One region of the Virgibacillus tibetensis genome, then DNA from elsewhere that is predicted to be linked to it. Evidence: a T-box and tRNA genes for the amino acid it is inferred to sense, from the RefSeq annotation. Region 1 holds a T-box; the other holds one or more tRNA genes.
What was found. The T-box of region 1 lies ahead of metG (methionine--tRNA ligase). A T-box ahead of a tRNA ligase gene usually reads a tRNA of that ligase, here a tRNA-Met.
Positions count from the first base shown of each region.

Region 2: it encodes a tRNA-Met, which carries the amino acid that the T-box ahead of metG (methionine--tRNA ligase) is inferred to sense. The anticodon was not compared.

Region 1 covers NZ_JARZFX010000020.1:34,340-37,540, forward strand. Annotated here, with positions in the region: T-box leader at 1,019-1,283, shown strand; partial or broken gene metG (methionine--tRNA ligase) at 1,339-2,974, shown strand.
Region 2 covers NZ_JARZFX010000030.1:2,495-5,695, forward strand. Annotated here, with positions in the region: gene yabQ (spore cortex biosynthesis protein YabQ) at 1-177, shown strand, start outside; gene QGM71_RS21495 (FtsB family cell division protein) at 183-563, shown strand; gene QGM71_RS21500 (S1 domain-containing RNA-binding protein) at 702-1,088, shown strand; tRNA gene QGM71_RS21505 (tRNA-Met) at 1,287-1,360, opposite strand; gene QGM71_RS21510 (DHA2 family efflux MFS transporter permease subunit) at 1,521-3,062, opposite strand; gene QGM71_RS21515 (MarR family winged helix-turn-helix transcriptional regulator) at 3,052-3,201, opposite strand, start outside.

The DNA of each region.
Region 1 (3,201 bases):
TGCGGGAAAGAGATCCACTACTAGTAAAATACAAATACCAAACAGTAGGGACCGTACTACTTTTCCTGAGGTAGTGTAAATCCGGCAGTCCGCCACCATTGACTTAACTTTTGTCCTTGTTGTGGAAATATCGCAGGTATGGCATAAATAATGCCTAAAAGGCACACCTGCTCAAACATGATAACACGGACAAGTCGATTCTAAGCATTCGCTGGCGGGGCCCCGACCCCCTTCCAGCGTCTGCAAAGAATCGGGCGTTACAGTCAATGGCAAGCAGCTCCGCTGTGGCTCTGGCTCTATTCCATAAATGAGTAGTTTTATTAGTGGCTCTCTGCTCCGCAAATGGTGGCTCTTTTCTACGCAACGAATGGCTCAAAACTCCGCACAAGTGGCTCTATTCATCCGCAATAATCAGTCTTTTCTCTTGATTCTTCTCTCCATTCAGGGAAGAACTTATTTTACAATGGCAGAATATTAGATACAGTCCAGAACGGAAAAAAGAGGGGAAAAATGGGAGGTTGAGGGAAGAACTTAGTTTCATTGCCTTGAGGCGTAAAAGAGGGGGTGGAGTCAATAACCGCAAGGGGTTGAGGGGGATTTGGGGAAATTCCAACTAAGTTACAGATATATAGTTGTGTTGATTTGAAATAAAGTTACGATGTTTATAAAAAAGATGCGAAGCTTTACCCCTTTGGAACGTTTATTTAAAGGGGGTTTTTACAGTGAAAAGGAAAAGAACATCTGAATTGAAAGATGGATAAGGAACTGTTGAGTAATTATAGAGTTATTCCGTTAAAGGGCCATTTAATGGAATAAGGCGTTTGAATAATATTGGATATTTATGTAAAATGATTAGTGTGAGACAGTTAAGAAATGTACTTAAACAGTTTAGTGGAACAAGGATGAGTTTAAAAATTGCTCTTTATGAGCATATTATCAACGTATCTTGATATTCGAATTTGAATATTGTTTTAATATAAATTAAGTGTAATAATAAGGTAAATAAGGTGGATGAATAATAAAGGCAATGATGAGAAGAGTAAATCAATTTTATTCTTTTACAGAGAGCTTCGGGAGCTGAAAAGAAGCATAGAATATTTGATTGAATATGGTCTCTGAGCTGCACAGCCGAACTCTTTAATTATGAGTAAGGTTGTGACGAGATTTGGCACTCGTTATAAATGTCAGAGTATAAGAACTTTATTGTTCCGTACTTATTGAGGCTAATCATGTGAGTGATTAGTAAATTAAGGTGGTAACACGAGTATAACCTCGTCCTTAGGCAAGCGTTTTTGTCTTAGGGCGAGGTTTTTTATTTAGTTAAAAGGAGGAAAAAGTATGAATGTACTAATTGGAGGGGCTTGGCCATATGCTAATGGCTCATTGCATTTAGGTCACATAGCTAGTTTATTATCAGGAGATGTTTTAGCTCGGTATTATAGAACGAAAGGGGAAAACGTCCTATATGTTCAGGAAGTGATTGTAACGGAACTCCAATTACTATTAGGGCAAAGCAAGAAGGGGTAACTCCAAAAGAAATTGCTGATAAATATCACAAAGAGTTTAGTGAGTGCTTTGAAAAACTTGGTTTTACTTATGATTGCTATACACGTACTGATACAATACATCATCATAAAATTGTACAAAATATATTCCTGAAGTTATTCAACAATGAAAAGATTTATAAAAAAGAAATTGAACAGGGTATTGTAATACTTGTGAACAATTTTTACCTGACCGATTTGTAGAGGGGCTTTGTCCTAATTGTGGTAAAGATGCACGAGGTGATCAATGTGACCATTGTTCAAAAATCTTAGAACCATTAGACCTTCTTGAAAAGAAATGTAAGATATGCGGTGATTCTCCAACTACAAAGAATACAGAACACTTCTATTTTAAATTAAGTACATTTCAAGAAAAACTGGAAAAATATGTTAATAACGCAAAGGAGAAGGGATTGTGGCGTGAAAATGCGGTTCAATTAACAGAGAGGTATTTAAATGAAGGGTTGCATGACCGAGCAGTTTCAAGAGACTTATCAATTGGTGTTCCAGTACCAGTAAATGGCTATGAGGATAAGAAAATTTATGTATGGATAGAAGCTGTTTCAGGTTACTTTTCTGCTAGTAAGAAATGGGCCGAAGAAAATAACGAGGATGATTCTAGCTTTTGGAGCAAAGATACAAAGTCATATTATATTCATGGAAAGGATAATATTCCATTTCATTCTATAATCTGGCCTTCAATCTTAATGGGGATAGAGGAACCTTGCTTGCCTACTCATATAGTTTCAAATGAATATTTAACTGTTGAAAAGAAAAAACTCTCGACAAGTAAAAATTGGGCAGTATGGGTCCCTGATATGATTGAGAAATATCATCCAGATTCAATTCGGTATTTCTTAACTGTAAATGCACCTGAAAATAGAGACTCTGACTTTTCATGGAGAGAGTTTATTTATAGTCACAATAGTGAATTGTTAGGGGCTTACGGAAACTTTGTGAATAGAACATTAAAATTTATAGAGAAGTCTTTTGATGAAGCCATACCAGATGGAAAAATTGACAGACAAATAAAGAATGATATTCAAGACCTTTACACAAAAATAGGTTCACTTATTGAAGAAACACATTTCAAACGAGCTTTAGAGGTGCTATTCGAATTTATTAGAAGTGCCAATAAATATTTTGATTCACAACAACCATGGATTCAAATAAAAAAGTCTCATACGGACTGTAAGGATACATTGACAACTTGTATATATATCATTGCAAATTTAGCTCAATTACTAAGTCCTTTCCTTCCATTTTCTAGTGTTATTGTAAAAGAGATGTTAGGAATATCAGAGTTTCAGTGGAATCCTATTGAAAAATATGCAGCTTCTATAAAGAGTGTTAAACCTTTATTTGAAAGGATTGATGTTGAAACTATAAACATTGAAATTGAAAAGTTAAATAAACAATCTACTTTATAAGAATTTTTGAATCCCTTTTCTTGTTAAACTAAATAGATATAGAAGAAGCTCAAAGTGTTATTCCGTTATAGGGCGCTTTAATGGAATAAGGATCATAGAAATGATCAATCTTTTTTCAAGACACGCTTTTTCTATTTGCTATTTTATCAAGGTTTATAGAGTTAATTTAATCAAACTTTATTTCAATGCTACAAGTTGTTGTCTCCCCGTAACTCTCCCTTTCAAAA
Region 2 (3,201 bases), on a different contig from region 1:
ACATTAAAGATACTATTTACCCCAATAATTTGGCTTCTTAGGCTAACTTACCGTCTCCTGCCAAAAAAGTTACAACAATTTTTACACAAAATAGCAGGATTTTATAGTACAATGAAGAATATAGTTATAAGGTATAAGACATTTATCGGTAAATATATGAAGTTTAAGAGGAGGTAGAAGCCTTGTCTTCAAAGAAAAAAACGGTAACAAGATTAGATTCCAGTTATATGCAGCAGTATGACGCACACCAGGAAAGACAAAAGAAAAAGAAGCAACGTTTATATCGCCGTCTTGTGTTATTTTCTGTAATAGTAGTGATTGCTATTGGAAGCATGGCAACCTACCATTTTAACCAGCGTGTGGTACAGAAAGAGAAAGCTGAGCAATACGAACAGCTTGAAAAAGAGTTGGTTTCACTGGAAAAAGAGGAAGAGAATCTTAGAGAAGAAATTGAATTATTAAATGATGAAGATTATGTTTTAGAAATAGCTCGAACGAATTATTTCTTCTCAAGAAAAGGAGAGATGATCTTCAAAATTTCTGACGAAGATCCTTCATATTGACACACTTTTATAAGCTTAGCTATACTATATAGTAGAAAGCTATTTATACTTTATTTTTAAAGTATTAGGAAATCAAGGCTTTTCAATTACGTGGAAAAGCATGTTTTTCTAAAAATTCTAAGGAGGAGCATTTTTTTTATGTCAATCGAAGTAGGCAGCAAGCTGCAGGGAAAGGTAACTGGGATTACTAATTTTGGGGCATTTGTTGAGCTTGGAGAAGGAAAAACAGGCCTTGTTCACATTAGTGAGGTTGCCGATAACTATGTCAAAGACATTAATGAGCATTTTAGCGTTGGTGACGAAGTAACGGTAAAGGTTATTAATGTCGAAAAGGATGGCAAAATTGGTTTGTCCATTAAAAAGGCAAAGGATAAACCAAAACGCCCACAAAGGGACACTCGTGAGAGAACGGAAACATTTGAGTCAAAAATGAGCCGTTTTCTCAAAGATTCAGAGGACCGTTTAGCCTCTTTAAAGAAGCACACGGAATCCAAACGTGGGGGTCGAGGTGCTAAAAGAGGGTAGCAGATGCTGTCTATGGACAATGCTCTATAATATAATAGATAAAAAGAAAGCAGTTACTACTATGATAAGTGGTAACTGCTTTCTTTCGATTAGTAGACATTTTCCATTAATAAGGGTCTGCAAGTGTAATTCGTCACTCGCAGACCCCATTCAGATCCCAGCCTTCAACTCATAACCAGTCGCCTACGCTTTTAAATATAGCGGCAGAGGGGATCGAACCCCCGACCTCACGGGTATGAACCGTACGCTCTAGCCAGCTGAGCTACGCCGCCAAAATAAGTCAACAGGAGATATCATACATCATGGCACCTTTTGTGTCAATAAATTTTGATGAAATAGTTTAGGTGAAAAGGGCTCCCTTCAAAGTTTCATAACTTGATATTCAGGGATTAAGCAGTGCTGCTTAATCCCTGAATCGTACACTTTGCCTATCTATTCTAGCGTTTTCGCTTTTGTTTTCTGGTTCATATGCATTTTAGACTTACTTTTACTCGACATCTCGCGATTGTATTCCTCATCTTCCTCAACGGGTTTTGTTCGTTTTATAAAGAAGGACAGGATAAATCCGATAACAGCAAACACAGTTGCAACCATAAAGGAGTCATTAATCCCTTCTATTGTCGCCAGCCTTTCGATTACCGCCATTTGCTCCTGTGTAGGAGTACCAGTACTAGGCATGAAATCTGAAACATGTTTCGCTGCCTGGCTGCTCATAACGGTTACTAAAAATGCCGTTCCAATAGATCCAGCCATTTGACGTAGTGTATTTGCCATTGCTGTACCATGGGAGTACAACCTTCTTGGAAGCTGGTTTAATCCTGCAGTCATAATAGGCATCATGATCATCGAAATCCCAACCATCCGTGCACTATAAACAAACATCATATAATAATAACCTGTTTCATCGGTAAGGCCTGCGAATAAATATGTTGTAACTGCAGTAATTCCGAGACCAACCAGTGCTAGTGGCCGTGCACCAATGCGATCAAAAAGAGCACCTGTAAATGGTGACATGAATGCTGATATTAGAGCGCCAGGCAATAATAGCAATCCTGATTCCAGTGGTGAAAATCCGCGGATATTCTGTAAGTAGATAGGAATTAAGATCATTGCCGCGAACATAGACATGGTAATAACAACACTAATGATAGTAGTTAACGAAAACATGCTATATTTAAACACACGGAATTCGAGCATAGGTACCTTTAGTCGGAGCTGTCTGGTAACAAAGAAAACCATAACAATAGCACCTATTCCAAGGGGGATTAATGTTTGAGCACTATCCCATCCCTGCTCACCTGCACTACTAAACCCATACAGTAACCCACCAAAAGCGAAGGTCGATAAAATTATTGACTTGAAATCGACCTTAGGATTAGATAATTTCGTTACATTCTTTAAGAGGAAATAAGCTAGAATGATATCAATAATAACTATAGGTAGTACGATGAAGAATAACACACGCCATGAATACGACTGTACAATAAGTCCGGATAGTGTGGGTCCAATTGCCGGAGCAAACATCATAGCTAAACCAATATACCCCATAGCTGTTCCACGTTTTTCAATGGTGAATAAGCTCAAAATAACGTTCATTAAAAGTGGCATCATAATTCCAGCACCAGATGCCTGGACCACACGACCTGCCAGAAGCATGGGGAAAGAATAGGATATTCCACAGATTAGGGTTCCTAAAGCAAACAGTGACATTGCTGTAAGAAAGAGTTTTCTTGTCGAATATTTCTCCATAAAAAAAGCGGTAACAGGAATTAATATCCCATTCACGAGCATAAATATAGTTGTTAACGATTGCGCTGCGTTTGCCGTCATATCTAAGTCAACCATCATAACTGGAAGGGCCACGTTCATTAATGTTTGGTTAAGGATAGCAACAAAAGCCCCCATCACCATTACAAAGATAACAGGAAATTTCTTTACTTCCGATGCATCCACATAAGCTGCTCTATCTATCATTTTTTTCATCTCCAGTTACGTTGATCTTTTCTATAATTAATTGGTGAAGTGAGAGTAAGTTCTCAACATCCTCTTCAGAAATATCGCCTAGTTTGGATAGGCGCTTAAAGAACAATGCATGTCCTTCCTTTTCCTTGTG